One region of the Halobacillus sp. A1-3 genome, then DNA from elsewhere that is predicted to be linked to it. Evidence: predicted binding sites of a transcription regulator. Region 1 holds the regulator's gene; the other holds the start of a gene.
What was found. The regulator NrdR, encoded in region 1, represses ribonucleotide reductase genes. The targets are predictions, from matches to a motif close to AACACNATATATNGTGTT.

Region 1 (16,748 bases):
CATCATGGGAAGGTTGATGTGGAGAGTGTTGTCAACGAAGGCACAACATTCCATGTCAGTATCCCAAAGAAGTTTACAAAAACTTAATCTTACATTAAATTAACATTTATATTTCTTTGATACGATACTCATTGAAACCCTTTCATCCAAGGTGTTTTCTCTTTTTAGGCAGAAGCTTCCCTCGCTTCTGCCTTTTTTTACGTTATTAAGTGGAAATATAAACTTACTTTTCTCCCTCACTCCTTTCCACTTTTAATAAAATGTAAAGCCTATGAAACTTTTTTGTAATACTCTCCGTATATGTACTATCAATACATATAAAAAGGGGAAGTGCTTATGAGCTTAAGGCAAATATACAAGTGGGGCGGCCTGGCTATAGCAGCTATTGTATTAATATTCGTTTTAATAACGACTTGGTACACAGTGGATGAGTCTGAGCAAGCCGTTGTTTTAACCTTTGGTAAAGCTGAAGACGGAGTTACTGAGCCGGGGCTGCACTTCAAGATGCCGTGGCCGATTCAGGAAGTAGAGAAGATGTCTAAAGAAACGTTCAGTCTTGATTTCGGTTTTAATGATGGAGAGGACGAAGCAGATAAAGTAACCATGATCACTGGTGATGATAAAATCGTTCAAGCTGATCTCGTCGTTCAATGGAAAATCACCGATCCTAGAGGATATCTATTCGCCTCAGAGGACCCAGAACAAGTCCTGTTTAATGCAACCTCCTCATCCTTGCGAGGCGTAATCGGAAGCAGTGAAATTGATGAAGCTCTGACTTCTGGAAAAGCAGAAATTGAAAACGAAGTTAGAGAGATGCTCGTATCCCTTATTGAGGGCTATGAAGTAGGGATTTCAATTATTGATGTCAAACTGCAGGAAGTAGATCTTCCGAATCAAGAAGTACGTAAAGCCTTTACTAAAGTGACAGACGCTAGAGAGCAGAAGCAAAGTAAAGTCAATGAGGCTGATAAGTACGCTAATCAAAAACGAGAAGAAGCGCTAGGGGAAAAAGATGCGATTATCCAACGAGCAGAAGGGGATAAAGTAGAAAGAATTCAGGACGCAAATGGAGCGGTCTCTCGCTTCAATGCGCTGTTAAGTGAGTACGAAAATAATCAGGATGTCACTCGCGAGCGTTTAGTCATGGAGACACTGGAAGAGGTCCTTCCCCAAGCTAATGTCTACATCATGAATGATGATGGCAATACGATGAAATACTTGCCTTTGAACCAAGGCAATGTACAGAAAGTAACCCCTCCAGCCGGTGAGGACAGCGAGGAGAGTGAAAAGAGTGAGTGACACGATTGATATCAATGAAAAAAAGCCAAAAGATATGAGAAACTACATTAGAGCAGGAGTAACAATAGTGGTCATTGCGGCTCTGATATTGATTGCGATCAACTCAATGATTATTGTAAAAGAAGGAGAATATAAGGTGGTTCGCCAGTTTGGTGATGTAATCAAAATCCATGACGAACCAGGTTTGAAGTTTAAAATCCCTCTTATTCAGGAGGTGTCTACCTTATCTAAAAAGAAAATGGTCTATGATGTAGATGAAAAAGAGATTACTACGCTCGATAAAAAAAGAATGATTATTGATAATTATGCGATCTGGAGTATCTCTGAGCCGGAAAATATGATCTCAAATGCCAGGACGATGGCTAACGCGGAGGCAAGAATGGGCGAGTTTATCTTTTCCATTGTTCGAACAGAACTAGGAAAGATGAATTTCTCAGAAATCATTAACGAAGAAGAAAGCTCCCGAGGGACTTTGAATGATGAAATCACTTCACGTGTCAATGAGTATCTGACGAGAGATAACTATGGGATCGTGGTAGATGATGTACGAATAAAGCGCTCTGATTTACCAGAAGCAAATGAAGAGGCTGTTTTTACCCAAATGATCACAGATAGGGAGAAGATTGCTCAGGAGTACTTGTCTCAAGGGGAAGCAGAGAAAAACAGAACGATGGCTACAGCTGACAGGGAAGTACAGGAAATGCTTTCAACTGCGCGTGCAGAAGCAGAAAAAATACGGGCAGAAGGAGAAAAGGAAGCGGCTCAGATATACAATGAAGCTTTCACCAAGGATCCAGATTTCTATCAGTTATACCGTACACTAGAATCCTATAAACAAACGATAGATGGTGAAACGACAATCATTCTCCCGCAAGATTCTCCTTACACGGAACTGCTGTTAGGCTATTTTGAATAAGCTCCAGTGCGTCTTTTCCTTCTTAACCGCAAACGTGGTAGAATGAAGGAAAAGACGTTTTTTATATAGATAGGAGTGAGTTCATGGCTGAGAAAGTTGTATTAATTGATGGAAACAGTATTGCCTACCGTGCTTTTTTTGCATTGCCTTTACTTAATAATGATAAAGGTGTCTATACCAATGCAGTCTACGGATTTACAACAATGCTGCTGAAAATATTAGAAGAAGACCAGCCGGACCATTTGCTGGTCGCGTTTGACGCTGGAAAAACAACATTTAGGCATAAAACTTATGAAGAATACAAAGGCGGGCGGCAGAAAACCCCTCCTGAATTATCTGAACAGTTTCCCGTTCTTAAGGAACTACTGGATGCTTTTGGTGTGAAATATTACCAATTGGAACAGTATGAAGCGGATGACATTATCGGCACATTAGCTACTCAAGCTGGAGAACAAGACTTTGATGTGAAAGTGATTTCCGGGGATAAGGATTTGCTGCAACTCGTTTCTGAACAGATCAGCGTTACCTTGACTAAAAAAGGAATTACAAATGTGGATACATACGATCCGTCCTTTTTAAAAGAAAAAATGGAGGTACGCCCTGATCAGATTATTGATTTAAAAGCTCTTATGGGAGATAGCTCTGATAACATTCCAGGTGTACCGGGTGTGGGTGAAAAAACAGCTGTTAAACTTTTAAAACAGTTCGATACTCTTGAAAATCTATATGAAAACCTTGATGACGTTAGTGGTAAAAAGCTTAAGGAAAAGCTTGAAGATAATAAAGAAGCTGCGTTCATGAGTAAAGAGCTTGTCACGATTGAGAGAGAGGCTCCAATTGAAATTAAGCTGCAAGACTTAGCCTATGAAGGCTATCAGACCCATCCCGTAAGTCAAATTTTCAAAGATTTAGGATTCCAATCCTTGCTTTCACGTGTACAGGAAGGCGGAGAATCTGATAGTGAGGACGCATCTTCTCAGCTTCCTGAGATTGAAGTAGAAGAAGTAGAGGAGTTCAGTGAAGATCTTTTCACGGGGCAGGAATCGCTGGTCGTTGAAATGCTCTACGATAATTACCATCAGTCCCCTATAGAAGGTATTGCTATCGTCAATCAAGATAAAAAATATGTGGCAGATATAGAAGTTGTGAAGGATTCTAAAGCTTTCAAAAAATGGGCTGAAGATGGTTCAAAGGAAAAATGGGTGTTTGATGCAAAAGGCACACTCGTTGCTTTGCTTCGCCATGGTATCCATATTAAAGGGATTACTTTTGATTTGCTGCTTGCTTCTTATTTAATCAATCCGTCTGAAAATAATCATGATATACCTGCAATTTCTCACCGTATGGGATCAAATGCAGTGAAGTATGATGAAGAAGTTTACGGAAAAGGGGCAAAAATGAAGCGCCCTGATGACGATGAAGTGTTTCATGATCATATAAGCAGGAAAGCTGCCATGGTTTATGAGCTGAAAGAAGCAGCGGAAAAGCAATTGAAAGACAATGAACAATATGATCTATATAATGATTTAGAAATGCCTCTGGCGTTGATTCTAGGGCGTATGGAGCACCACGGAGTCCAGGTGGACGTAGAACGCCTGAAGAAGATGGGCGATGAATTGGAAGGTCGTTTAGAAACGGTACAGAAAGAAATTTTCGAGCTTGCAGGGGAGTCATTCAATTTAAACTCTCCAAAGCAGTTAGGACCGATCCTGTTTGAAAAACTGGAGCTTCCCGTCATCAAAAAGACGAAGACTGGCTATTCTACTTCAGCCGATGTACTAGAACAACTTGAAGATGAACATGAAATCATTCCTAAGATTTTGTTATATCGTCAATTAGGTAAACTGAAGTCAACATATATTGAGGGATTGCTGAAGGTTGTTCATGAAGACACTCAGAAGATCCATACACGCTTTAATCAGGCATTGACTCAGACCGGACGATTAAGTTCTACAGACCCTAATCTCCAAAACATTCCAATCCGTCTTGAAGAAGGTCGAAAAATTAGACAGGCGTTTATCCCTTCAAAGGAAAACTGGGTCATGTTTGCCAGTGACTATTCGCAAATTGAACTCCGAGTCCTTGCTCATATTGCTGGAGATAAGAAGTTGATGGCAGCCTTTAAGGAAGGACAGGATATTCATACTCAGACCGCAAGTGAAGTGTTTGGTGTGGAAAGCGATGAAGTCACAAGTGAAATGAGACGACAAGCTAAAGCGGTGAACTTTGGAATTGTTTACGGAATTAGTGACTTTGGATTGTCTCAAAGCCTGGGAATTACTCGAAAAGAGGCAAAAGCATTTATCGACAAATACTTTGAAAGCTACCCGGGTGTGAAGGAGTATATGGATGAGACCGTACAAGAAGCAAAGAGGAAGGGGTACGTATCCACTTTCATGAACCGGCGCCGCTACCTGCCGGACATTACCAGCCGTAATTTTAATAAACGAAGCTTTGCTGAACGTACAGCAATGAACACTCCTATTCAAGGAAGTGCCGCTGATATCATTAAGAAAGCAATGATCGATCTTGAGCATCGCCTGGAAGAAGAAAAACTGGAAGCAAGGATGTTGCTTCAGGTACACGATGAACTTATACTAGAGGCTCCAGAAGATGAAATAGAAAAATTAAAAGATGTCGTAGCATCAGTTATGGAACAGACCGTCGATTTGAATGTTCCTCTTGAGGTGGATTACTCGTACGGTCCAACCTGGTACGATGCAAAGTAAGTGAGGAGAATGACACCATGCCGGAACTACCAGAAGTAGAAACGGTCAGAAAGACATTAAAAAATTTAGTATTAAATAAAACAATCGAAGATGTATCTGTATTGTGGGGAAACATCATCAAAGAGCCTAAAGATCCCGAGGAATTTGCACACATGTTGAAAGGCCAATCCATAAGGGATATTGATCGCCGCGGGAAATTTATGATCTTTTATTTGGATGACTTTGCTATGGTTTCTCATTTAAGGATGGAAGGGAAATTTGGGGTTTATGAAGCTTCTGTAGAAAAACCAAAGCATACCCATGTTATTTTTCACTTCACAGATGGTACTGAGCTCAGGTACAACGACGTACGAAAATTCGGAACGATGCATGTGTTTCAAAAGGGAGAAGAGTGGAAAAACAAGCCGCTAATCCAGCTTGGCCCGGATCCTTTTGATGAGGCGTTTACTTTAGATTATTTCTTTGAAAAGCTTCAGAAAACTACGAGAAACATTAAGGCAGTGCTTCTAGACCAAACCATTGTAGCTGGACTTGGAAACATCTACGTGGACGAAGCCTTATACCGGGCGCAGGTTCACCCTGAGCGAATAGCCAGGGAATTAACTAAAAATGAAGTCAAACGTTTAAGAGAAGCTAGTATCGAGGTTATTCTGGAAGCTGTTGAACAAGGTGGCACAACGATTCGCTCCTATTTGAACAGTCAGGGTGAGATTGGCATGTTCCAACAACAACTCCGAGTTTACGGAAAACAGGACGCCCCTTGCATAGGATGCGGCTCTCCAATTGTGAAGCTGAAAGTGAGTGGAAGAGGGACGCATATCTGTCCAGAATGTCAGAAATAATCACCAAAATGTAAGGAGCCCATATACTAATCCACAGCTAAAAACAGAGGTGGATGGTATGGGCATCGTTACATTTACAATCTTGTTTGTCACTGCAGTTAGCATTGATAGTTTTGGGATCGGATGTGTCCTCGGAATGAAGCGTATTGGACTCGCGCTTCCCGGTGTATTATTTATCGCTTTCTTCTCTGGTATTGGGTTCTTACTTTCCTCTTACGTTGGGCATTTCCTGCTCCCTTTTGTTTCTGCAGAGTACGCAGATCGACTTGGAGCGATTGCTTTAATTTGTATCGGCATTTATTTCTTATGGCAGTATTTCAGGAAACACGATACTGCTGAAGATAACGGAGAGCCCTGGCTGAAGCCTTCGAGGGTGCTCAATGACCCGCAATCGGCAGATGTCGATCGTTCCGGAGGCATCAGAGGTAAAGAGGTTTGGCTGCTTGGTACAGCTTTATCTCTAGACACGATCGGTGCAGGAGTGAGTGGGGCATTTATCGGGGTTTCTCCTTTTATAACATCCTTATTTATTTTCTTAGCTACCTTCCTTATGCTTTTTGCGGGCATCAAAGGAGGGGCTAGATTTAGTGAAAAAGCAGAAAGTATTTCCATTCTTCCAGGGGTTTTATTAATAATTATTGGTATGATTAAGCTTGCGTAAAGGATGTGTAGAATGACACTTGTCATCGGTTTGACAGGCAGTATTGCCAGTGGAAAAAGTACAGTATCCAAAATGTTTACAGAATTGAACATTCCTGTTATTGACGCCGACAACATCTCTCGGGAAGTTGTAAAGCCAGGAGAGCCTGCTTACGAACAAATCGTTGATACCTTTGGAGACAGCATTTTACAAGAGGATAAAACGCTCGATCGAAAGCAATTGGGAAAGGTCGTCTTTTCTGATGAAGAAAAAAGGAAGCAGCTAAACTCAATTGTTCATCCTCAAGTAAGAAAAGAAATGCTTGCCAAACGTGATTATTATGTTTCTGAACATTATTCTGCAATGGTTCTGGATATCCCGCTGCTTTTCGAAAGTAAACTCAGTCATTACGTGGACCGCGTTGTGGTCGTATACGTAAGTGAAGAGACTCAGCTTGAGCGTCTGATGGAACGTGATCGATCTAGTCGCGAAGATGCCGAACAGCGTATCAAAGCACAAATTCCTGTGAAACAAAAAGCAGCAATGGCAGACGCCGTCATTGACAACAACGGAACGATTGATGAAAGTTTTCAACAATTAAAAGACATACTTCACGAATGGAATATCGTATATTAACACGTCAGGACTTTTTAGTTTTTGGCGTGTTTTTTATTTTTTTATAAAAAGTTATGAACAAAACTGAAAAAGCGCTTACAATATGTTATACTAATCGTGAAAAAACGATTCAAAAGTATATCACATATAGGGGGCTGGATCATGGGGAAAACAAAGATCGCCATTAATGGCTTGGGGAGAATAGGAAGAATGGTTTTTAGAAAAGCGGCTGTAGATGAGTCGATAGAACTTGTAGCCGTTAATGCGAGCTATCCAGCAGAAACTATTGCTCATATGTTGAAGTATGACAGCGTTCATGGACGCTTTGAAGGCGAAATCAAAGCTTCGGATGACGGATTGCTTGTGAACGGAAAGAAAGTTAAATTATGTTCAACAAGAAACCCGTTGGAATTACCTTGGAACACATTAGATATAGATATTGTCATAGAGGCAACTGGGAAATTCAGAACGAAAGAGGAAGCTTCCTTGCATATGGAAGCAGGAGCGAAAAAAGTCATTATTACGGCTCCTGGAAAACAGGTCGATGCAACCATTGTAATGGGAGTAAATGAAGAAACGTATGAACCGAATGAACATCACGTTATTTCCAACGCCTCCTGCACAACGAATTGCTTAGCACCAGTGGTTAAAGTGCTAGAAGACGAATTCGGAATCGAAAATGGATTAATGACCACTGTTCATGCCTTCACAAATGATCAGAAGAATTTAGATAATCCTCATAAGGATTTACGAAGAGCTCGTGGATGTACTCAATCCATCATTCCTACCTCCACAGGCGCTGCAAAAGCTCTTGGAGAGGTCATACCTAGTATGAAAGGGAAGTTGAATGGAATGGCATTGAGAGTTCCAACACCAAATGTATCCTTAGTCGATCTTGTTGTCGATCTTAAGAAAGATGTTACAGTTGAAGAGGTCAATCAAGCCTTTGCAAAAGTAGCGCGCAGGGAAATGAAAGGGATTTTAGAGTTCAATGATGAGCCTCTTGTTTCTATTGACTACACAACTTCTCCATCTTCAGCGATCATTGACAGTTTGTCGACGCAAGTCATAGAGGATCGGAAGGTTAAAGTGCTTGCCTGGTACGACAATGAATGGGGATACTCTTGTCGCGTCGTTGATTTGGCTAAGTATGTCGGTAATCTAATGAAACAAGAAACAACTGCGAGAGTCTCATAGGTGGAAAAGTCACCCATTTGTATCTTATAATAGGAACCAACGTGCAAGACTTATATAACCCCAGCCAGTCTGGAAAAATATATCTTGCAAAATGGGGGTAAACCGTATATACTTCTTTTTGAACTTCTGAATTACGTAAGGTTTCATGTCTACTCAAAGGGTTAGGACCTCTCAGGACTAACTTTCCCCCGTGGTAGCTCATGACTGTTATTTAGAAGATAAAGAAGTTAATGTACAAAGGGGGATCCTAGCAATGGATACAATGGGAAGACATGTAATTGCCGAACTATGGGATTGTAATGAAGGAAAATTGAACGATATGTCGTATATAGAACAAGTTTTTGTCGATGCTGCACTAAAAGCAGGAGCGGAAGTGAGAGAGGTCGCATTTCACAAGTTTGCTCCCCACGGTGTCAGCGGGGTCGTCATTATTTCCGAATCGCATTTGACGATTCACAGTTTCCCTGAACATGGATATGCAAGTATCGATGTTTACACATGCGGAGATCGAATTGATCCGAATGTGGCTGCAGAATATATCGTAAATGCTTTGGAAGCTGGCCGTAATGAAACGGTTGAAGTACCGAGAGGAATGGGACCTGTTGAGGTTCAACAGTCTCGTGCTTTATAATATGAAATATCAAGACCGCACAGGGTTCCTGTGCGGCTTTTTTAATTATCGTGATTTAGCCAATGTCATCGCTTGTCTTATGCGTACGGGGCTAAACGCTCACTTCCACCTTTCTCTTTCTAGATCCAGCTCCGTCCCCCAGACACTCGTGACATAAGTCAACCACCCTCGTGGAGAAGAGCGCTCCACGCTGGTGGTTGTCTTATGCATGTCGTGTCTCCCAGGAGGACTTCACATTTCATTATTTCTGGATCTAGTTCCAGTTCGCAGCCCCTATCGACATAAGTCAATCGCTGTTGTAGGGAAAAAAGCCCCTACATCATCGCTTGTCTTATGCGTACGGGGTTTAAACGCTCACTTCCACCTTTCTATTACCATTTCCTATTTTGTTGAATCGTGTTAAAATGTAGGAAGTATATGTCGAATGAACTGAAGGGGTTAGGTAAGTGAAGGCTTTTATTTCTAGATATTTCAGTAATCATGCTGAATCAAGCGAAGAACATAAAGATCCGCAGCTTGTAACTCATTATTACAAGGCAAAACATGACGAATTATTTAAATCGATCGAGGAGATGTTCTCCAATCCGTCAAAGATAGTCGCTTCGTCGAAAGAACGCGGAGAAATTACGGTCAAATATAAAGGGAAGCGTCGTGCATTCGTTGTTGCTACTGTAATTATGGTAAGACCTTTCCGAACAGCCGTAGATTTTTCGGTTACAACCGAATCAGGTGGACCTGTGGATTTTGGATTCAGCCGAAATCTCATTGTGCAATTTTATGAAAAGTTGGATAGTCAGTACACGACTATCGATCGATCATAGGAAGTGATAGAAATGAGACGATGCGGAGTTGATCCAAGGTGAAATGTCCAAATTGCCATTATAAGAGCACGAAAGTGTTGGATTCCAGACCCATTGAGGAAGGCCAGTCGATAAGGCGGCGCAGAGAATGCGAACAGTGTGATTTTCGTTTTACGACATTTGAGAGAATCGAAGAAGTTCCTTTAATTGTTGTAAAGAAAGAAGGAACACGAGAAGAGTTCAGTCGTGAAAAATTGATGCGTGGGCTTATTCGTGCCTGTGAAAAACGCCCGGTCGCTGTTGAAGAATTAGAGAGTGTCACGCTAGATATTGAGAAAGAGTTAAGAAACAGAGGCGTATCTGAGGTGCTGAGCAAAGAAATAGGGGAAATGGTCATGGAACGATTATCCTCTATAGATGAAGTCGCTTATGTTCGCTTTGCTTCTGTTTATAGACAATTCAAAGATATTAATGTTTTCATTGATGAGTTAAAAGAATTAATTAAACACGAGGATGATGAATGAGCCTGACGTGGCTCATTTTCTTTTTTACGCATACGTTATAGAATTAAAAGTAAGAAGCAAGACTTTACGAAAAGGGGGGAGAGGAGTGAATCATTCTGTAGGGAAACTACTTCCTGTAGATGGGTTTCGAATACTGAAGTGTGGGGCACTTCCTACGAATGCTCATCATTCACTTACTCATCTTTATCAGCCAATCATTGGTCAATTAGCCGTTTCTTTATACCAAATCTTGGTTTCAGAATCAGAGTTGACGGATGTACAGAGTGTACAGTCTCACCACACGCTGATGACCTACCTTTCGGCTCCTTTGGATAAAGTGTACGATGCAAGGAGAAAGCTAGAAGCGATTGGATTGATAAGCACCTATAAGAAAAGTGGTGAAGACCAGCAATCCATTTACTTATACAAAGTTTATCCGCCTTTTTCTCCGAATGAATTCTTTATGGATGATATGCTGTCATTGCTTCTCTTTCATGAACTGGGAGCAGACAAATATAAACAAATCAAGGAACGCTTAACGACTGAATATGTGTCCATGGATGAATACGAAGAAGTAACGGTAACATTTGATGAAGTGTTCCATTCTACTTTTACGGAAGGGATTCCTCCAGAGGTCCAGCTGAAGCGAGAAGATTTGAAGGATAGGAAAGAACGTGGTCCTGTACTTAATTTCAGTCGTGTTGATTTTGATTGGCTGCACCAGTCTCTGAAAAACAGGATGTACCAAAGTGAACGGATATTAACTGGTCCTAACAAAAAGCTGATTGCTCAGTTGGCTTCTCTCTATAATTTGACAACATTAGAACTTGAAAAAGCTGTCACATGGGCGATTGATGAAAATCACCAACTAGTAGCTGAAGAATTAAAAGCGGCCTGCCATGATTTTATGAAGGAAAAACCTTCGAAGGATCAAACCAATACTTTGGATCAGCGACAAAAAGTAAAAGAAACATCGGACTCTGCAGCCCAGAGCAAGGAAGAGCAGTTTGTCGATATGTTAGAGCAGATTTCACCACGAGAACTGCTTGAGGACCTGTCTGGAGGCAATCGTGCATCAGACCAGGATCTCAAACTGATTCGTGATGTGATGACTGAGCAAGGACTTACTCCAGGTGTTATGAACGTTCTGGTTCATTATGTCTTATTAAAAACGGACATGAAATTATCGAAAGCCTACCTTGAAAAAATCGCCAGTCATTGGACGAGAAAAAATGTAACCACGGTTAGACAGGCTATGAACTTAGCAAAAGCTGAACATCAGAAATACCAGCAGTGGGGTAAGCAGAAATCACAAAAACGAAGTAAGAAGGAAGAAGTGATTCCAGCATGGTTCCACGAACAGAAAAAAGCTTCTTCTGACGAGCACGCGACAGAAACACCTGTGAACACAAGCGATATCGCTGAACGGATTAAGCGGTTGACGAATAAAGGAAATTGATGAAAAAAGGTGGTGAACATCATGGAGCCGATTCAAAAATCACTGCAAAAGTGGATGAGGGAAAATAAGCTTTTTCAAGAACGTATGAATCGAATGAAAGAAGAAGTTTTTAAGTCAAAAGAGGTCATCAACCTCATGAATGAACACCCCTCCTTAACAGAAAAAGAGCTTGAAAAACAACTGATCAAACTTTATGAATATCAAACTCAGTCAAAAAACTGTGAAAAATGTCCCTCTCGTGAAGAATGCATTAATATTCTACCGGGATATGTTCCGCGTTTAGAAGTGGAGAACGGGACGGAAGTGAAATTGGCTTACGATAAATGCCGCCGTCAACGTAAACAAGAGCACCACCAACACCAGAAGTCTCTTGTGAAAAGTTTGCATATGCCTAGAGAAATTCTGGAAGCGAGTTTAGATCGACTCGATTTACAAGATCCTGAACGAGGACAGGCTGTAGAAGCCACAGTTAATTATATAGAAAACCTCGGCGATGAGCTTCCAAGTAAAGGTCTATATTTTCACGGACCTTTTGGGGTTGGTAAGACGTACTTTCTTGGGGCAATCGCTAATGAACTAAGCTCTAAAAACATTCCATCCATGATCATCTACATGCCGGAATTAGTGAGAGAAATCAAATCTTCCATAAAAGATGATTCAATGAATGAAAAGATTGAAGCTTTCAAAGAGATTCCTGTTTTAATGCTGGATGATATTGGAGCTGAATCGCAATCCGCTTGGTTCAGAGATGAGATTCTAGGATCCATTCTCCAGTACCGAATGATGGAGCGCCTGCCTGTATTTTTCACTTCAAACTATAACCTTGAAGAACTCGAGAAAGTACTAATGACAAGTAATCGAGGAGATATAGAGCAAGTGAAAGCAAAACGTATTACCGAACGTATTAAGCAGCTGAGCGAGTTGATTCAAGTCAAAGGACGTAACCGTAGAAGTTAATTGCAAAACTTTTAATTCTTTAAAAGCATGTTTCCCCCATCCTTTTCATAAATATAAGATGGAAAAGACAACCTTATACGTGGACATCCAGAGTTCATTTTATTGCGTTTCTGATCGTTGATTTATACAGGAACACACTTCGGATAAATCAGGAGAGGAAAGTCGGGATGAGGGGGAAACACTGTGATTTGCTTACAATTTTCAAAACGGCGTGAAGCTGATTTGTTCTATAATTCAGTTGTAAAAGAGCAAGAGCTTTGGCTTTTGAAGGATGAATTGGAACACTATGAAGTTACTTTAGAAAATGAAAATAAGAGCCAGTCCACCTATCGTGAAATCGTTCAAGCTTGCCTGCAGGTCATACGAGCGGGGAAGTGGCTAGGCTGGATGGAAGGTGTGCTCCGGCATACTTATTATTACGAAGATCGTCGAGAAATTGAGAGAATTCTGGAGATCGGTCGTGAGTTTGAAGGAGAACCGCCGTCCGGGCTTGCCATGCCACCTGTCTATAGAAATATACAATCCTTTTTGGAAAATTACGTGACTCTCCATTCGGTGATTAATTTTGATGATATGTGTGTAGACTGTTTAAAGGATAGCCACCGTCTAATTGTGGAATATACAGGGTTTATCATTGATGAGTATAAACAGGAGGAAGCTTACCAGCTTTTGCTTGATTCATGGAGATACCGAGTACAAAATCGGGATACAGGGGTCTCGCTTCTTCACTTGTATCAAAACAATGGACTCACGTATTTTCATGATGAAGGCAACCCGATTAGTGAGTCGGAGACTTTATTGTATATGAAACAGTATCCAGATGAGTCGATCAAAGATCTGCCACTTCATTGGTGTATCACTCCAGCGCTTGTTCACGCCCCTGATCAACTGGTCATTTACACAAACAAACCAGATGATCCACATCTTGAATTAATACGCAATATTTTTGAAGAAAAAGCTACTTGGAAAGCCCAGTCTGAATTTCCATTTAAAATGTCTTGATTTAACGTAGATAAATGGATATAATAACCTACATATTCATATACATGGCTATGAAAAGGACACGAACTCTGAGAGACGCATGATTAGAGAGAGGAGTCATCGGCTGAAAGCTCCTTCTTGACGACTTAGCAGTTTACCACCTTTGAGCTCTACTTATGAACGATTACTAGTATTGAGTAGCGACTGGTCCGCGTTAAGGATGAACGAAGCCGCATGTAATGCGGGAATTTGGGTGGAACCACGAGTGACAACGCTCGTCCCTTAGTTTTGATGCTAAGGGACGGGCGTTTTTTAATTTTATTAGAAAAGGAGTGTATGAAAGTGGCGAATGCGATTCAAATCACATTTCCAGATGGTAATGCAAAGGAGTTTGAACAAGGCACGACTGGCGAAGAAATAGCTCATTCCATTTCACCAGGCTTGAAAAAGCAAGCTCTAGCAATCAAGCTGGATGGACAGCCTTATGATCTGAGACGTCCTATTGAAAAAGATGGAGCCATTGAAATTTTGACATATAAAAACCCAGAAGGGATCGAGGTGCTTCGTCATTCAACAGCTCACTTGATGGCCCAGGCAATTAAACGCCTTTATGGCGAAGTGAAACTTGGTGTTGGCCCTGTTATTGAAAATGGTTTTTATTATGACATTGATATGGAAGAGTCTCTGACTCCAGAAGACTTGCCGAAAATTGAAAAAGAAATGCAAAAAATCGTCGATGAAAATCATGAAATCGAGCGTATTGAATTATCTCGTGAAGAAGCGAAAGAGAAATTCCGTGAAATCGGAGATGATTTGAAGCTTGAGCTTATTGATGATATTCCTGAAGGGGAACAAGTGACAATCTACAAGCAAGGTGAATTTTTCGATCTTTGCCGTGGTGTACACGTTCCACAAACTAGCAAAATCAAAGTGTTCAAGTTGTTGAGTATTTCCGGTGCCTACTGGCGCGGTAACAGCGACAACAAAATGCTTCAACGAATTTACGGTACAGCTTTTGAGAAGAAGGCCGGATTAGAAGAGTACCTACATCTTCTAGAAGAAGCCAAAGAGCGGGATCACCGTAAGCTAGGAAAAGAGCTGGACATTTTCACAGTAAATCAAAAAGTTGGACAAGGTCTGCCGCTATGGCTGCCGAAGGGCGCGACAATCCGCCGTACAATTGAGCGGTATATCGTCGACACTGAGGAGCGGCTTGGATACGATCACGTTTATACACCTGTGCTAGGAAGCGTAGACCTTTACAAGACAAGTGGACACTGGGACCACTATCAAGATGACATGTTCCCGACAATGGAAATGGACAATGAGGATCTTGTGCTTCGTCCAATGAACTGCCCGCACCACATGATGGTTTACAAAAATCAACTGCATAGCTACCGCAACCTGCCAGTACGTATTGCTGAGTTAGGTACGATGCACCGCCATGAAATGTCCGGAGCGCTTGCAGGACTTCAGCGTGTACGTGCCATGACATTGAATGATGCCCACATTTTTGCACGCCCGGACCAACTGAAAGATGAGTTCAAACGAGTAGTCCGTCTAGTTCAAGAGGTCTACCATGATTTCGGGATCAACGATTATTATTTCCGTCTTTCCTATCGTGATCCAGAAGACAAAGAGAAGTATGTAGATAACGATGATATGTGGAACAAAGCTCAAGCTATGCTGAAAGAGACAATGGAAGATATGGAGCTTGAATATGTGGAAGCGGAAGGCGAAGCGGCCTTCTACGGTCCGAAGCTCGATGTCCAAGTCAAAACAGCCCTAGGAAAAGACGAGACTCTTTCCACTGTCCAATTGGACTTCCACTTACCGGAACGCTTTGACCTGACTTATGTCGGTGAAGACGGGAATGACCATCGTCCGGTGGTTATCCACCGTGGAGTCGTTTCAACAATGGAACGCTTTGTAGCATTCCTTATTGAAGAGTACAAAGGAGCCTTCCCGACTTGGCTCGCCCCGGTTCAGGCAAAAATTATCCCTGTCTCCGCAGATGCCCACTTAGATTACGCTAAAAAGCTTGAAGACGAACTTCGTCAAGCTGGCGTACGCGTTGAGCTGGATGAGCGTAATGAGAAAATCGGATACAAGATCCGTGAAGCTCAAATGCAAAAAGTACCTTTCCAGCTTGTAGTCGGAGATCGCGAAATCGAGGATCACGGCGTTAACGTACGACGCTATGGCGAACAGGATTCGGAAACGAAGTCAGTGGAGAAATTCATTGAAGAAATCCGTAATGAAATTGATCAAAAGCTATTAAGAAAATAAGTAAGAATTGGCGCGGGAGATTGTTCTCGCGCCATTTTTATATTTGCTGGCTTTGGCTTGGTGCAAGGTGGCGCACCAGTTAATCAATCACGTACCATACTGATGAACCGATCTCCAAAAATCAAAGGAGGAAGAAGTTGTCTCTGAAAATCTCTTGAAATTCCCGCTTTAATCCCTTATCCTTTTAAAAGTAGTCTTCGATATGGTCAATTGATTGTTGACAGGAATCATAAGGCATGCTACTATATATTAGGTAACTGAATGAACGGATCTAGAGACAAGTAGAAGCACCCGCTTCTCACCTGATCGACGCAAAAAGCAGTTGGCAGGTCATAAATCCTTTTTAAACGATGGGATACGTGTGGGTGCAGTATGTGTACCGACACTTTTTTAATGTTTAAAAATCTTGTCGATGACAGATCTCTATAAGGTTTTCTAAAATACGATGGAGGTGGCTCAATATTAGCAAGGATAACATGAACGTTAATGAAAAAATCCGTGCCCGCGAAGTTCGTCTAATCGATGTAAATGGGGAGCAACTTGGTATCAAATCCCGTAATGAAGCACTTGATATTGCAGCGAATGCAAATCTTGACCTCGTTATGGTGGCGCCAAATGCTAAGCCTCCAGTCTGCCGAGTGATGGACTACGGTAAATACCGTTTCGAGCAGCAGAAGAAAGAAAAAGAAGCTCGCAAGAAACAAACGGTCATTAAGGTTAAAGAAGTTCGTCTAAGTCCGAACATTGAAGAGCATGACTTCAATACGAAGCTGCGTAATGCTCGCAAGTTCTTGTCTAAAGGCGATAAAGTGAAAGCATCAGTCCGTTTCCGCGGTCGTGCGATCACTCACAAAGAACTAGGGCAGGAAGTTCTTGAGCGTATGGCTGAA
Region 2 (16,748 bases), on a different contig from region 1:
CCAAGTCCATTGATGAGATAATTAACTCCCATCATAAGCCATAAGGATTGTTGGTCGTCTTGGAAAAGTGAAAGAAAGTTAGGGAGGATGGTTTGTTTGATGATCGTAAAAGCTAGGAGGAGAAAAACGAATAACAGCAGAGGATAACGAAGCACTTGCATTAGTTTTCGCTGATAATCTCTTTTCATTTGCAAAAGCTGCTCGCACTGTTTAAATATAACCGGTAAATCGTGGTGTACCCTTCCGAAATAGAGGAAGTTAGTAATCATTGATGAAAATCTTGCTTTTTGGAAGGCTGTATCAATTTTCTCCCCTCTAACAAGGTACATAGATAGCTCATCAGCAATCGGTTTTAAGGCAGGATCCCAGCCGGTCATTTTCAGTGCGTTCAGTAAGGGGTATCCTTTTGATAAAATATGACTTAATCGGTGAAAAAATAAGGCTTGTTGTGGAGTGGACAGTATTTTTTCACGCCTTATTTGAAACTTTAAGATCCTCGATAAAACCGAGTGCATAAGCCTTCCTCCTTAGATCAGCAAACGATTGGAATCTCTTATGATTGTAAGGAGAACGATCTCCAACGGCACGTTCAAGCAGAGACCCGTCCAGCATCTCAAGGATTGCAGCTCGTTTTGGAAGAAAGGCATTTCCATGGATGGGAATCAATTGCTGAGCTGCAATGGCAATCAGTGTCTGTTCCAGATCGGCTTGTTGGATATTCATTTCTTTCAAGCGACGAATGGTTCCATAAGCATCTTTCGCGTGGATGGTACTGATAACCAGATGGCCGCTCAAGGCTGCCCTGAAAGCGAATTGAGCTGTAGATTGATCTCTTATCTCTCCGACCATAAGTAAATCAGGGTCATGGCGGAGTGCTGCCTTCAAGCCAGTGTCATAAGTGATCCCTGCGCGTTCATTGACTTGAACTTGAATAATGTTATTCAAATCTTTTTCAATAGGATCTTCCAGTGTAATGGCTTGAAAGGACCGTTGGTTCATCAGAGATTGCAGCAGGGCATATAATGTTGTAGTCTTCCCGCTTCCTGTAGGGCCTGTAAATAGGATCATTCCGCTTGCATGATTCAACCATTGCTCAATCCGTTTAATTTGTGTAGGAAATAAAAAGAGTTGTTCAAGTGGGGTATAGTTCATAGGAGAAAGGACGCGGATGGCCAAGCTTTCTGTTCCGGTAATAGGTAGAGTGGAAAGTCTTAAATCGAAAATCTGCTGGTCAGCTCTGTGCTGCATTGTACCGTTTTGAGGACGCTGAAGTTCACCAATATCCATCCCGGATTTGAACTTAAAATATGCTAAAAGTTTCTGGTAAAGTGGTAATGGAAGAGAAGAGTGGAAAATCCTTTCGCCATGAATGCGAAAATAAATACTTGCATTTTCTGAGTACGGGGAGAAGTGAATGTCAGAGGCGGTTTGCTGAATAGCGGAAATGAGTATGTCGTGGGCAAAGATTGCTATAGACTTCAAAAATAAGATCACCTCACTTTTTAGTTTTACAATAGTTTGTATTCGACATATTTTGATAATTTCCTTCTTTTTCTAAAAATATTTTTAAGGAGTGTATATAGTGATATTTTTAATTGGCTTTATGGGAAGTGGAAAATCAACTGTGGCTCATCAATTAAGTACAGACTTAGGCAGGCCCTACATAGAAATGGATGAGTGTATTGAAAAACAGGAGGGTTTATCAATTGCTGAGATGTTTTCCCAGTATGGAGAATCTTATTTTAGAGAGAAAGAAACAGAATTTCTAAAAAGTATTAATGAAGATGGCATTGTTTCAACCGGCGGAGGTGTTATTCTGTCAGAAGAAAATCGAGAGATATTGTCAGAAAATACGGTGGTTTATCTAAAAGCTTCCTGGCATACGATTCTTGAGCGGTTGGAAGAGGATACAAAACGTCCGCTTTGGAAAGGGGATTTGGAAGAGAAAGAGTCAAGGTTCAAAGAGCGCCTTTCTATTTATGAACGAACCGCGGATTACATCGTTGCTGTTGATAAAAAAACTCCAAAGCAAATTGCTCAAGAGATTGAGGCATGTCTAAAAGGTTAAAATCCCGTCCATACTAAGTGTAACTAGTATAGAAAAGAAGGGGATTTCATGGATCGTAATGACTATGTAAAGTATTTAACAGAGGAAATGGTCAAATATATGCAATTGTCAAAGCAGGAAAAAGAGCAGCGAAAGGCTGCAAAACCCTCCAAGAAGTCATCTTCCTATTGGTTTGGAATGATTCCATTAGCCTTAAAAATGATTCGTCGAAAAATGAAAACTTCCAATCACTAATTTTTAAAGCCGTTCAGATGTTAATGAACGGCTTTTTTATTTTGGAGGAGATTTTGACTGGTTAGCTGTGAAATGTAAAAGAGTCCTCCATTCACGACTTCTACTTGCACCCGGGGGAGATAGCGTTTATCGATTTGCTCTTGCTCCTTTGTAAAATAATCAAGCCCAATATCCTCTGATTCATAAAATGAATTCAATAGTTCTCTTTCCTCATCCATTTGATGCAAAGAGTCCTTAGCCCACTGGTCATCAAGGGTACTTAAATGATTTTCAACATATTGTTCAATTCTTTTATAAGCGCTAGAAATACCAATGACAGGTGTCATCGGAAACGTATAGTCCGAAACGGTGGAATGAAAGTCAATATCCCAAATACGCTCCATCATTCCTTTAAGCATCGTTCCGTGGATAAGATTCAGGCCAATAGAAATCCTCTCATCTTTTGCCTGCTTACCTCTAAAATGCAGTAATATATTTACGACCAGCCAAGGTGTCAAAGCTCTGTTCTCAACAGGCTGATCGATTGATTCGTATAAACGGGAGGTTTTCCCTTTAGTTATAGCTGTTTTATAAAGGGTGTGAAGCTTAGGTGTTCCTGCGTGGAGATAAATCCCTTTTTCCTCTGAACGATCAGTATGGGTGAAGGTCAATTGCATCGGTTCACCGGCACGTTTCATTTTTTTCATGTAATGCCAATAAAAAGGACGGTTCATAATCTCTTCGTCCATTTCACTAGTTAATTGGATTTTTAAGAAGGAATTGCTTTTTTCGACAACTGAACATCCGTACGAGATAAAGAAATTTTGGACAAAATCAAAATAAGGATTTTCGTTCAACTCGATTCCCTCTTTTCATTTATAGAGTATTCTACATAGCTCACGAGATTTTTCAGTTTAATATCGATCTCTCCCTGACTTTCAGACTGATGTAAAATCGATTGCACTTGCTGGTCAAACGAACCTCCAGGAATCTGCTCCAATATCTGATCCAAGTCACCCACTGCGTTTTTAAACATCTCAATTTTTTTATAAAGCATCTGCATGATGTGGTCTTCTATTGTTCCTTCAATGGCAAAATTGTAGATTTTAACGTCCTGCTCCTGGCCGAAACGATGAATACGTCCAATCCGCTGTTCCAATCGCATCGGATTCCAAGGAAGGTCGTAGTTGATCATTTGGTGGCAGAACTGAAGATTGATCCCTTCTCCACCGGCTTCGGTTGCAATCATTACTTGAGCTTTATTTTTAAAAAGCTGCTTCATCCAATCTCTTTTACTTTTATTGAACTTGCCGCTGAAAGGCACAGAGGAAATCCCGTGCTGTTGTAAGTACCATTGTAAATAAAACTGTGTGGCGCGATATTCGGTAAACACTATAAATTTATCATCTGATTTCTCTATAATCTCAACCATACGTTTGGCTTTAGCGTGATGGGGGAGTTTACCAAGATTCTCAATAAAATACTCATATAATTCTGCTTGCTGTCCATTCGCTTGAGCTTTCATTTGCTTTAGAGACATAAAGCAAGCCTCACGTGAAGAACATAGTTCTTTAGCCAGCGTAAGCCAAGTAAAGGAAGGGTGGTTGGATTTTAAGGTTTCTAATTCGCTGTATAGTTTCATCTCTTCATCTGTAAACGTCAATCGTTCATTTGTTACAAGACGCTTAGAAGAATCAAGACCCGTATCTTTTCTTCGGTTACGAATCATTACTTTTCCAACTAAGGAATGGATATGTTCAATGTTTTGATCTTTTTTCGCATCTGATTGATATTTCTTCTTAAACTGAGTGAGATTGCCGAGATAACCGGGTTTTAATATTGAAACAAGATTAAATAAATCACTTAACTTATTCTGTATCGGGGTTGCTGTTAATAATAAACAGTAAGTCTTCTTTAAAGATTGCACGAATTGGTAGTTCTTCGTTTGATGATTTTTCAGTTTGTGAGCTTCATCGATAATGATCAGATCATAGGATATTGATAAGATTTCTTCCTTATGGTTTTCCCGTTTAGCCATATCAATGGAAGTGACTGTAACGTCCCAATCTTTCCAGGCCGCTTGCTTCTTCCTGGGAGAGGCAGCCTGAATATAAAATTTTTCATTTAATTCTTGTACCCACTGATTTACAAGGGAAGCGGGAGTCAAAATTAAAATCTTACGTGCGATGCCTCGAATCATGTATTCCTTCATGATCAGACCCGCTTCTAAAGTTTTTCCGAGCCCGACTTCATCTGCAAGTATGGCTCTTCCGTTCATGTGGTGAACGACTTTTTCAGCAGCGTTAATTTGATGCTCTAAGAAATTGACGTGTGGCAAGTGATCTAATGCTAGTAAACCATCGAATCGCGGGACAGTGTTATAACCTGCTGCCTGATAGGCAAGCCGAAAACCATCCCAATTGGACAGTTTTTCAGGATGGTCAAGGTCATTGGTCAGCGCACGAATGAATGCTTTATCATGTTGAATTTCGATCATATGCATAAACCCCTATCGATTCTGTGTATTCATGTGCAAAAATTGAGAATTATTGTAGAATTACATGTCAAATTCATTATCCCCTGTGATATAATGAACGGGAATAATGAAGAGTAAATCCATGCGTTATCAGTTAGTATGTCCAACTGAAACTTAGAAAATACGAAAGCGAATGACTGCAGGGGGAGAGACTACACTTGTAGCGCCGAAGGAGCAAGCACATTGCGAATCTCTCAGGCAAACAGACCTCTGTAGGACGCAACTCTGGAGAGAGTTTACATCAAGTAAACCACCCAAGAAGCAAGCGGCTTCATTAGTTGTATGACGGTCGTGAAACTTTCTGGTGAACGGACAGAGACTCCCGTAAATGACGGTGGAGTCTCTTTTTTTATAGGAATAATAAGTCTTGAAGGAGTGATTTAGGATGTCCGATCTAAAACGAACACCGCTTTATCCTGAATATGAGAAGCTTGGAGCTAAAACGATAGATTTCGGAGGCTGGGACTTGCCAGTGCAATTCTCTAGCATTAAAGAGGAACATGAAGCAACGCGAAGCCGTGCAGGGCTGTTTGATGTTTCTCACATGGGAGAAGTAACGGTTAAAGGGACAGATAGTCTAAGTTTCCTGCAAAAAATGCTTACAAACGATGTGTCCAAACTAGAACCAGGTAAAGCGCAGTATACAATTATGTGCTACGAAGACGGGGGGACCGTCGATGATTTGATCGTTTACCAATTAGAAGTAGAGAACTACTTGCTTGTCGTGAATGCTGCGAATCGAAAGAAAGATTCTGATTGGTTGAAAGAGCATGCTGAGGGTGACGTTCAGTTAGAAGATGTATCTGATGAGTATGTACAGCTCGCTCTTCAAGGTCCTTCAGCTGAAGAAACATTGCAATTGTTAACAGATACAGATTTATCCACGATCAAATTCTTCCGTTTTAAATCTGACGTCCAATTCAAAGGTGTAAAAGATGGAGGCATCGTATCTCGTACTGGATATACGGGTGAAGATGGTTTTGAAATTTATTTGCCTTCCCGCTCGGGTGCAGATCTTTGGCAGGCAATTTTACAGGCTGGAGAGTCAAAGGGAGTCCAGCCAATTGGGCTTGGCGCTCGTGATACACTGCGGTTTGAAGCAAATCTTGCCCTGTATGGTCAAGAACTCAGTAAAGACATATCACCAATTGAAGCTGGCTTGAATTTTGCTGTCAAAGTAAATAAAGAGGAAGATTTTATTGGTAAAGAAGTGTTAAAGAAGCAAAAAGAAGAAGGTCCTTCCCGCAAGCTGGTAGGAATTGAAATGATTGATAAAGGCATTCCCCGAACCCATTATGAGGTTCTGGATGGTGATGAAAAAGTTGGCTTTGTGACAACAGGCACACAGTCCCCTACGCTTGGGAAAAATGTCGGCTTAGCACTGCTCAACAAAGAGTATACAAAAATAGGGACAGAGGTAACGGTACAAGTCCGTAAAAGGAAGCTTAAAGCTAAAGTTGTAGCTACACCTTTCTATAAACGATAAGAACTGGGGGGAAGCACGAATGGAATTTCGCTATTTACCAATGACGGATCGAGATAAAAAAGATATGTTGAAACGCATCGGTGTTCAGTCATCTGAGGAATTGTTTTCTGATATTCCAGAATCTATCCGATTTAAAGGTGATTTGGATATTAAAGAGCCAAGAAATGAGTTTCAATTGACGAAAGAATTAACCGAACTTGCCGCTCAGAATGTAAATTTGAAAACACACACTTCATTCTTAGGTGCTGGTGTTTATGATCATTACATCCCATCAATTGTAGATCACGTTATCTCAAGATCAGAATTTTACACAGCTTATACACCTTACCAGCCGGAAATTTCTCAGGGTGAACTGCAAGCAATTTTTGAGTTCCAGACGATGATTTGCGAATTGACTGGCATGGATGTTGCAAACTCTTCCATGTATGACGGAGGAACAGCTCTAGCAGAAGCGGTTAACCTTTCCGCAGGTCAAACAAAAAAGAAGAAGGTGTTGGTGTCTAAAGCCATTCATCCGGAATCATTAGCGGTCATTCATGCTTATGTCAAAGGACCTGGGGTAGAGGTAATTGAAATAGATCATAAAAACGGTCTCACAGACCTTGTGCAGCTTGAAAAGGAATTGGATGATAGTACAGCTAGTGTTGTTATGCAGTATCCTAATTTCTTTGGACAGATTGAGCCTCTTGATCAAGTAAGAACGCTCGTTGACTCTCAGAAAAAAGCAATGTTGATTACATCCAGTAATCCACTTGCCCTGGGTTATCTTACTCCGCCGGGGGAATTTGGCGCGGATATTGTTGTGGGAGATGCTCAAGTGTTTGGCATTCCTGCTCAGTTTGGCGGGCCTCATTGTGGTTATTTTGCAACTACAAAAAAGCTCATGCGTAAAGTACCAGGGCGTCTTGTGGGTCAAACGGTGGATGAGGATGGCCGTCGTGGTTTTGTATTGACCCTTCAGGCACGTGAACAACATATTCGTCGTGATAAAGCAACATCCAACATTTGTTCAAACCAGGCTCTAAATGCTCTTGCCTCTTCTGTTGCTATGTCATCACTCGGTAAACAGGGAATTAAGAAAATGGCTTGGATGAATATTCAGAAAGCCACCTATATGAAAAAGCAATTGACTGCAAATGGTTTTGAAGTTGCGTTTGAAGGCCCATTCTTTAATGAGCTGGTAGTTACAATCGGAAAAGATGTCACTCAATTAAACAGTCATTTACTTCAAAAAGGTTTCATTGGCGGGTATGACCTTGGTCAGACACACGATGAGCTCAAAGGTCATATGCTCATTGCTGTAACAGAGATTAGAACTAAGGATGAGATTGATCAATTTGTTAAAGAATTGGGGGATATTCATGACTAATCAGGACTTTCCATTAATTTTTGAACTCAGTCAAGAAAGTCGTACAGGATTCAGCTTACCTGATTTAGATGTACCTGAATCTGATGTGGACAGTATGATTGGCTCTAGTTTCATTCGTAAAAGTGAACCAGATTTACCTGAAGTCAGTGAGCTTCAGATTATGAGGCATTACACGGCTCTTTCAAAAAGGAATCATGGTGTTGATTCTGGTTTCTATCCCCTCGGTTCATGTACGATGAAGTACAACCCTAAAATGAACGAAGATGTCGCGCGCTTAGCAGGCTTTAGTCATATTCATCCTTATCAGTCAGTAGAAACTGTACAAGGGGCGCTACACTTGATGTATGACCTTCAAGAGTCACTGACTTCTATTACGGGAATGCAAACTGTTACTCTTCAACCTGCCGCCGGTGCTCACGGAGAGTGGACGGGATTGATGATGATCAGAGCTTATCATGAAGCAAATGGTGATTACGAGCGGACTAAAGTGATCGTACCGGATTCAGCACATGGAACCAACCCTGCATCTGCTACTGTTGCTGGTTTTGAAGCTGTCACTGTTAAATCAGATGATAGAGGTTTGGTGGACTTAGATGATTTGAAGAGGGTCGTCGACCACCAGACAGCTGCGCTAATGCTGACTAACCCAAATACATTAGGTCTTTTTGAAGAGGACATTGAAGAAATGGCAGCAATTGTGCATGGTGCAGGTGGGAAGTTGTATTATGACGGCGCAAATCTTAACGCGATTCTCGGGTATGCACGACCTGGGGATATGGGGTTTGATGTCGTTCACTTGAACCTTCACAAAACCTTTACAGGACCACATGGCGGAGGCGGTCCAGGGTCAGGACCGGTAGGGGTGACAGCTGAATTAGAACCGTATTTACCTAAGCCAATTTTAACTAAGAAGAATGAGCAGTATGTATTTGATTATGATCGACCTAAGTCGATCGGACGGGTCAAACCCTATTATGGCAACTTTGGGATTAATGTTCGTGCCTATACCTACATCCGAACAATGGGGCCAGAAGGATTGAAGAAGGTTAGTGAATATGCCGTTATTAACGCGAATTACATGATGCGCCGTTTACAGGAAGAGTACGACCTTCCATTTGATCGTCATTGTAAGCATGAATTCATCCTATCTGGTAAGCGTCAAAAGAAACTTGGTGTACGTACGTTGGATATTGCCAAACGTCTACTCGATTTCGGCTACCATCCGCCTACCATCTACTTCCCAATTAACGTAGAAGAAGCACTTATGATCGAGCCGACCGAAACGGAATCGAAAGAAACGTTGGATGCGTTTATAGACGCTATGATCCAAATCTCTGAAGAGGCAAAAGAAGACCCTGAAAAGGTTCAGGAATCTCCGCATACGACTATTGTGAGTCGTATGGACGAGACATTAGCTGCTCGTAAACCTGTTTTGAGGTATTCAAAAGAGTAATAAGCAAAAAGATCGAAGCTCAATGAGAGCTTCGATCTTTTTGTGTTCATACAGGGTTGACGATCTATTTTTTGGATTTGATTTTCCCTGTCCATTTCTTAAATCCGCCTTGCAGGACATTTAAATCATCATAACCTTTTTTATTTAGGAGCATTGCAGCACGTGTCGACCGTGCTCCACTTTGGCAATATAAATAGACCGGCTTGTCTTTACGGATTTCAACCAGACGATTGCGCATTTGAGAAACTGGTATGTTCCGTGCTCCAAGAATATGACCACCGTCAAATTCATTTGGCTCTCTTACATCGATTAACTGGGCTTTTCTGTAGCCCTGGCGAAACTCCTCTTCCGTAAGTGTTTTCATAATTTTTCTGGCTTTGAAGAATCTATACAAACCGAATACTACTAGTAGAACAGCAGCTCCAATCAAGATCCATAATTCCATCACAGTTTCCCCCCATTTCTCTCTTCCTTAATCTATTATAGGAGGGAATGGTCAGCATTTCAAAAAAAATTTTCTGTGTACATATATTTTGACTCTCGTCCTGTTGCGGTTTTAAACTAGGCAGATGGTGCAACCGATAAAAAAAGTAAACAGAATGATAAAATGATGTTTTTTCTTTCATTATCTTCAGTTCTTTATGATATCCTTAGGATTATCTGATTGACAAGTTTCTACATATTCGTTCAAAAACACAATATATAGAAAAACTTATTATATCAAACACAATATATTGATTAACTTTTTGTATATGTGGTATCTTACTAGTATTAAGATACTTAATGATTGATTTTTAAGTGTAAGGGAGAGGTTTACAATGCAGACGACTACATCCAGTGACGTCCATACAAAAATTAATTTAGAACGGTTGAACGCCGATATCCGTCAGTTTCCTCAAGTTCATGAGATTACTTCTGATATGTCAATTACCCATAAAGGGGTATCAAGACTGGTCATGCTTGACCGTTATGCTTTTAAAGACACAGAGAAACTTACACTTTCAGAAGGCGATTTTGTCGTTCTGACGGTAAAAGATGATCCTAAGTTTCCAGCGCGCGGTTTCGGTTTTATACAATCAATTGACTGGCAAAAACACGAAGCTGTCGTAAAAGTTGAGAACGAATTCGTAAACGTCCTTGATCGTGAGGAAGAAAGGGAAACAGGGCTAATTACACGAAATCTTGATACGATTGACAAACCATTGGAAGTATTTTACGAGCAAATTGCACTAAGGAATGCCACAGGACTTGCTGAGGTAGAAGTAGACCCAGAGAAAAAAGATCAGAGCTTCAAAGATTTTTATGAAGAGCTCTCTAATTTGAATTTCATACCTGCAGGCCGTGTACTTTATGGAGCAGGCTCGAACACGGACGTGACTTACTTCAATTGCTACGTAATGCCTTATATCCAGGATTCAAGAGAAGGGATATCCGATCACCGTAAACAAGTGATGGAAATTATGTCTCGCGGCGGCGGAGTAGGGACGAATGGTTCAACTCTAAGGCCACGTAATACTCTAGCCAGAGGGGTAAATGGAAAATCTTCCGGTTCTGTTTCCTGGCTTGATGACATTGCAAAACTGACTCACCTTGTCGAACAAGGGGGATCAAGACGTGGAGCACAAATGATAATGCTAGCAGACTGGCATCCAGATATCATTGAATTCATCATCTCTAAAATGCAAAATCCGAGAATTCTCAGGTTCCTTATCGAAAACACGACTGATGAACAAATTAAACAGTTAGCACAAGATAAATTGAAGTTCACCCCTCTTACGGAGACAGAAAAAGATTTGTATCAAAGTGTAATAAACTATAAACATATGCCTGGTCTGGGCGGGTTCACAGAACAAAGCCTTCAGGAGGCAGAAGACAAGTTGAACACAGGCGGTAATTATACCGTTCATAACCCTGAGTTCCTTACCGGTGCAAACATCTCAGTATGTATTACAAAAGAATTCATGGATGCTGTTGAGAATGACACTGAGTATCATCTTCGTTTTCCAGATGTAGAAAACTATACAATGGATGAGATGGACATCTACAATGAAGAATGGCAACAGAGCGGAGATGTTCGTGAGTGGGCGGAGCGTGGGTTCGGCATTCGAACTTACCGCACAGTAAAGGCGAAAGAATTGTGGAATTTGATTAATATTTGCGCCACATATTCTGCTGAGCCAGGGATCTTTTTCATCGATAACGCGAACGAGAAGACTAATGCAACGGCTTACGGGCAAAAAGTAGTTGCAACAAACCCATGTGGAGAGCAACCGCTAGCTCCATATTCGGTTTGTAATCTAGCTGCGGTCAATTTAGCTTCCGTTGCCGATAAGAAAAACAAATCCATCGATTTTGATAAATTAAAGCATACTGTTCGAACAGGCGTCCGTATGCAGGACAACGTAATTGATGCGACGCCGTATTTCCTGGAAGAAAACAAAGTACAGGCATTAGGAGAGCGTCGTGTAGGACTAGGCGTCATGGGCTTGCATGACCTTCTCATTTATACGGAGACAGAATATGGATCGGAAAAAGGAAACCAATTGGTTGATCAGATCTTTGAAACGATCGCGACAACAGCCTATCGTGCTTCTATTGACTTAGCAAAAGAAAAAGGAAGTTTTCCGTTCCTGGTGGGAGAAACAGAAAAGGAAACATTCAAACTTCGAGAAGATTTCATTAATACTGGATATATGAAAGAAATGCCAGAAGATATCCGAGAAGGCATCCTGGAACACGGAATACGTAATTCACACTTGCTTACAGTAGCTCCAACAGGGAGTACTGGAACAATGGTGGGTGTAAGTACAGGTCTCGAGCCGTATTTCTCTTTCTCTTATTACCGAAGCGGGCGTCTCGGGAAGTTTATAGAAGTTAAAGCTGACATTGTGAAGGAGTATTTGGATGAACACCCTGAACAAGATCCAAATCAGCTTCCAGAGTGGTTTGTGACTGCGATGACAATGTCACCTGAAGCCCATGCAGATACCCAATGCATTATTCAGCGTTGGGTTGACAGCTCTATATCAAAAACTGTCAATGCACCAAAAGGGTATTCTGTCGAACAAGTTGAGCAGGTATATCAGAGACTATATCGTGGCGGAGCTAAAGGTGGAACGGTATATGTAGATGGCAGCCGTGACAGTCAGGTTCTATCTCTTAAAGCAGAGGAAAATGATTTCGAAGGTGAACAGACAACCTTTGAATTTGAAGAAGATAGGAAACCGAGAGTCGTTCTTATGGACACTGTTCACGAACTGGAAAAGACGAAAGTGACCATTGGTTCAGAAGTGGGAGATACTTGTCCAGTTTGTAGAAAAGGAACTGTAGAGGACATTGGTGGATGTAATACATGTACGAATTGTAATGCTCAACTGAAATGTGGACTATAATTTCAAAAGCAAACAAGACATCAGACCTGATAAGGTCTGGTGTCTTCCTTTTTTAGCAGTAGCTTTCTTGTCACAGCGAAGAAACTAGTGTATGATTTTTTATGAAAGAACCTACATAGGACAGGTTATATTGGGGGTTTATCATGCCGACACCAAGTATGGAAGATTATATTGAGCAAATTTATATACTTATAGAAGATAAGGGCTATGCTCGTGTTTCTGATATCGCAGAAAACCTACAGGTCCACCCGTCTTCTGTTACAAAGATGGTCCAGAAATTAGATCGTGATCAGTATTTGAATTACGAAAAGTACAGAGGGCTAATTTTGACACCAAAAGGGAAAAAAGTAGGCAAACGTCTTGTCTACCGCCATGAACTTCTAGAACAATTTTTAGAAATCATCGGTGTGGACCATGAGAACATATATGATGATGTGGAAGGTATCGAGCACCACTTGAGCTGGAACTCAATAGACAGGATCGGTGATCTTGTTCAGTATTTCGATGAACAACCGAAGCGGGTCGATGCATTAAGGGAAATCCAGCAAAAAAATGAAGAACAAAATAGCGAAGAATAAGGACGCATATGGATGCGTCCTTTTTTACGTGTTCTAATTCAAACTTCACCTGTTTATAAATGAAATAAGTGGGGTGAGTAAAATGAAGGTTGATGGCGTTTTTTCGGGTGGTGGTGTAAAGGCACTCGCTTTTATCGGCGCTATGGAAGAGCTTGAAGATCAAGGATACACGTTCGCTCGAGTAGCCGGGACATCAGCAGGAGCTATCTTAGCGTCCCTTACTGCAGCTGGTTATACCGCTCCAGAACTAAAGCAGAAATTAAAAACGCTCTCTTTTGAAAAGCTCGTCGATATTCCTTTTACAGAACAGCTGCTCCCTTTTATGAAGTGGTTAATGCTCTACTATCGTTTAGGACTATATAAAGGAAATCGATTAGAAGCTACATTGGAGAAGTGGCTGGAAGAGAAAGGTGTCCGAACGTTTGCCGACTTGCCAAACAACTCCCTGAAGATTATCTGCTCTGATTTAACCCTCGGACGTATTGTTGTTCTCCCCGATGATCTCAAACGTATCTATGGAATTGACCCTGCTACATTTTCAGTAGCAAAGGCTGTTCGTATGAGCTCAGGACTCCCATATTTTTTTATTCCGGTTAAAATCCATGGGAAAAAAGGTAAGTCAGTTATTGTAGATGGAGGCGTTTTGAGTAACTTTCCAATTTGGATATGGGAAACGAAAGGGATTTGCCGAAAACGTCCTATAATTGGAATGCAGCTAAGCGATCCTCCGGATAAGCTCCCTGAAAAGAAAATCCGCAATGCTATTCAAATGTTCCATGCTTTATTTAAGACTATGCAGCAAGCTCATGATGCGAGGTATATTTCACCAAAGTCTAGTAAAGACGTGATATTCATACCTGTAAAGGGGGTTCAAACGACAGATTTTAATATGAGTCCGAAAGAAAAAGAATACCTTATGGAAATAGGAAGAGAACACGCTAAAGAATTCCTGCAAAGATGGAAAAAATAAAAAAATCGAGCCGGCTTAGAAAGTGGCTCGATTTTTATGTTTGTCTTTGTTTCCTTCAATGACTCTTAAGTGAGGAGCGCTTGAGCGCTTACGAGTCTTTTTACCTACAGGTGAAGGCTTTACTTTCGGTTTTGCCATACTGCTTTTTTTGATAGTCGGTGCTGGCTGTTTGTATTTTTGTTTCGATTGTTTCACAGCTTGCTTGTATTTTTTCATCTCGGTACGGTTGCCTCCGCCCCCGAAACCTCGATTTCTAAGAAACAAGAAGTAAATGGCTCCATATACCAATGCAGCAATCCCAATCATCATTGCAATTGAGGATAGAAAGCTTGATGTGTTTGTAAACAACTGAATTCCTACGTATAGCAAGGCAAGGGCAAAAAGTGTATAGATGATAGGAGTCATCCAATTACGCATATTATAGTTCCTCCCTTCTTGAAAGTCATCATCAAATATGTCTTATTACTTATATACCACTAAATCTTTTTTTATATCATACTCAAGAACATTTATAGAGCTTTTTCGACAACTTGCTTAGTGCCTGAGTAGTTTTATTATTTATGCTTGAAGCACCCATGTTCTTTTAGAGTCTTTCCGTTTTTTCTAGGATTATGCAAAACTATGATGTTTTAGTCTATGTGGATGATGTTATCAAAAGCTCAACCGGTCTTTCTAAACGATACCATTTTAAGGGGAATATTAAACACGTAATAAAGCTGAGCTTTCTTTTATTTTACCTCAAAACTGCCCCTATAACTAGCGATAAAATTGTCGATATTAGCATGATTTTTATAGGTTGGTAAATGCTAAGTGATGAGGTGATATAGATGACAGATCAGCCAAAACAACAAAACCAGCAAGAACCAAAACAAAGCGTTTTTACAAAAGCACTGATCACTGGTTTTACGTCCGGCATTCTATGGAGCGGGCTAGCGACCATTGCGTATTATTTTAACTTTACTGAGGTGTCTCCAGCGTCGTTTCTATTTCGGTCTTACTTGCAGACAGAATGGACAGGGACATGGCTTGCCGATGTGCTTGCAATTCTCATAGTAGGTATTTTGTCCCTGGTAAGTGCGATTATTTATTACATGCTCCTAAAGACCAAGAACGGTATATGGCCAGGCCTTGTTTATGGATTAGTCTTATGGGCGCTTATTTTCATCGTCCTTACACCTTTGTTTCCTGCAATCCCAGCATTCTTAGATTTGAATAGCGACACGTGGGTAACAACCGGGTGTTTGTTCATTTTATATGGTGTATTTATAGGGTATTCCATTTCGTATGAATACAGAGAGTTCAATGAGACTGCGAAATCGTATTCAAACGAGCAAGGAGTATGATAAACTGAAGGTGAATAGCAATTTCAAAAAGGTGGGGAGCGCAAGGCAGTATGAAGCGACTTTTATTGATCAATGGTCCAAATTTAAACATGTTAGGGAAAAGAGAGCCTGACAAATACGGCCGCCATACCCTCAAGGATGTTGTCCGCCTTGTAAAAGATACAGCTTGGGAACAAGGGTATGAAGTTGAAGCTTATCAATCGAATCATGAAGGAGATCTAGTAGATCAGATTCAGAGTGCTGTAGGTCGTGCGGCAGGAATAATTATCAATCCTGCTGCTTATACTCATTCGAGTATTGCCATGAGGGATGCGGTTAGTGCTATATCGGTTCCAGTTATCGAAATTCACATATCGAATGTGCACAGCCGGGAGGAATTCCGCCATCATTCAATGTTAGCACCAGTATGTTCAGGGCAGATTGTAGGCTTTGGAATAGATGGATATCGTTTAGCCACCCTCGGTTTAATTAAGAAGATAGAGGATGAAGGGAGAAATGATTCATGAGTAAGTTGGAGAGTTTACGCAAAGCGATCATGACAGAAGAACTGGATGGTCTACTAATCATGAGTCCTAAAAATCGGCGTTACATTTCAGGATTCACCGGTTCATCCGCTGCATTATTGATTACGAACAAGGAAGCAAAATTAGTTACAGATTTTCGCTACACTGGTCAAGCAGCCGAGCAAGCAAAAGAATTTGAAGTGATTGAACACAAGAATCCTATGCATAAGGAAATCTCGAATCAGGTAGAGAAACTAGGCTTAAAACGAATTGGCTTTGAAAAAAATCATGTTACATATAATACGTATGAGCAATATAATGATGAATTGAGCGCAGAACTAGTACCAACTGCCGGTCTTGTGGAAAAGTTACGCTTGATTAAGACGGATGAGGAGATTAGTATATTAAAGGATGCAATAAAAATAGCAGATGATGCATTTGAGCATATCCTTGGCTACATAAAACCAGGCATAAAAGAAATTGATGTATCCAATGAGCTAGAGTTCTTTATGAGAAAGCAAGGAGCCACTTCTTCCAGTTTTGATATCATTGTAGCCTCAGGCTATCGCTCAGCTCTACCACATGGAGTTGCTTCTGAGAAGGAAATCCAAGCTGGTGAGCTTGTGACTCTTGATTTCGGTGCCCTTTATAAAGGTTATTGTTCGGATATTACGAGAACTGTTGCCGTTGGAGAAATCAGCGATGAGCTCAGAAATATCTATAATACTGTTCTAGAAGCCCAGTTAAAGGGTATGGAAGGGTTAAAGGCAGGTATTACTGGGATAGAAGCGGATGCATTGACTAGGGATTATATTAAAGAAAAAGGATATGGCGAAT

Region 2: the regulator NrdR is predicted to act here: its motif matches at 9,849-9,866, upstream of ACRYKC_RS13710 (vitamin B12-dependent ribonucleotide reductase).

What each region holds. Positions count from the first base shown of each region.
Region 1 is NZ_JBPCEO010000010.1:92,434-109,181, forward strand. Features, by position in the region: gene pnpS (two-component system histidine kinase PnpS) at 1-87, shown strand, start outside; gene hflK (FtsH protease activity modulator HflK) at 337-1,299, shown strand; gene hflC (protease modulator HflC) at 1,292-2,215, shown strand; gene polA (DNA polymerase I) at 2,299-4,944, shown strand; gene mutM (DNA-formamidopyrimidine glycosylase) at 4,962-5,786, shown strand; gene ytaF (sporulation membrane protein YtaF) at 5,845-6,447, shown strand; gene coaE (dephospho-CoA kinase) at 6,460-7,062, shown strand; gene ACRYKC_RS17110 (glyceraldehyde-3-phosphate dehydrogenase) at 7,204-8,238, shown strand; gene speD (adenosylmethionine decarboxylase) at 8,492-8,869, shown strand; gene ACRYKC_RS17120 (cytosolic protein) at 9,316-9,690, shown strand; gene nrdR (transcriptional regulator NrdR) at 9,729-10,193, shown strand; gene ACRYKC_RS17130 (replication initiation and membrane attachment family protein) at 10,279-11,631, shown strand; gene dnaI (primosomal protein DnaI) at 11,653-12,588, shown strand; gene ytxC (sporulation protein YtxC) at 12,772-13,590, shown strand; gene thrS (threonine--tRNA ligase) at 13,906-15,858, shown strand; ribosomal protein L20 leader region at 16,132-16,256, shown strand; gene infC (translation initiation factor IF-3) at 16,335-16,748, shown strand, end outside.
Region 2 is NZ_JBPCEO010000007.1:152,132-168,879, forward strand. Features, by position in the region: gene ACRYKC_RS13660 (type II secretion system F family protein) at 1-515, opposite strand, end outside; gene comGA (competence type IV pilus ATPase ComGA) at 469-1,482, opposite strand; gene ACRYKC_RS13670 (shikimate kinase) at 1,583-2,068, shown strand; gene ACRYKC_RS13675 (YqzE family protein) at 2,117-2,302, shown strand; gene ACRYKC_RS13680 (YqhG family protein) at 2,323-3,138, opposite strand; gene ACRYKC_RS13685 (DEAD/DEAH box helicase) at 3,135-4,778, opposite strand; glycine riboswitch at 4,951-5,037, shown strand; glycine riboswitch at 5,041-5,135, shown strand; gene gcvT (glycine cleavage system aminomethyltransferase GcvT) at 5,203-6,303, shown strand; gene gcvPA (aminomethyl-transferring glycine dehydrogenase subunit GcvPA) at 6,323-7,672, shown strand; gene gcvPB (aminomethyl-transferring glycine dehydrogenase subunit GcvPB) at 7,665-9,125, shown strand; gene ACRYKC_RS13705 (rhodanese-like domain-containing protein) at 9,190-9,570, opposite strand; gene ACRYKC_RS13710 (vitamin B12-dependent ribonucleotide reductase) at 9,944-12,517, shown strand; gene mntR (transcriptional regulator MntR) at 12,661-13,095, shown strand; gene ACRYKC_RS13720 (patatin-like phospholipase family protein) at 13,178-14,065, shown strand; gene ACRYKC_RS13725 (SA1362 family protein) at 14,081-14,482, opposite strand; gene ACRYKC_RS13730 (YqhR family membrane protein) at 14,893-15,408, shown strand; gene aroQ (type II 3-dehydroquinate dehydratase) at 15,459-15,914, shown strand; gene ACRYKC_RS13740 (M24 family metallopeptidase) at 15,911-16,748, shown strand, end outside.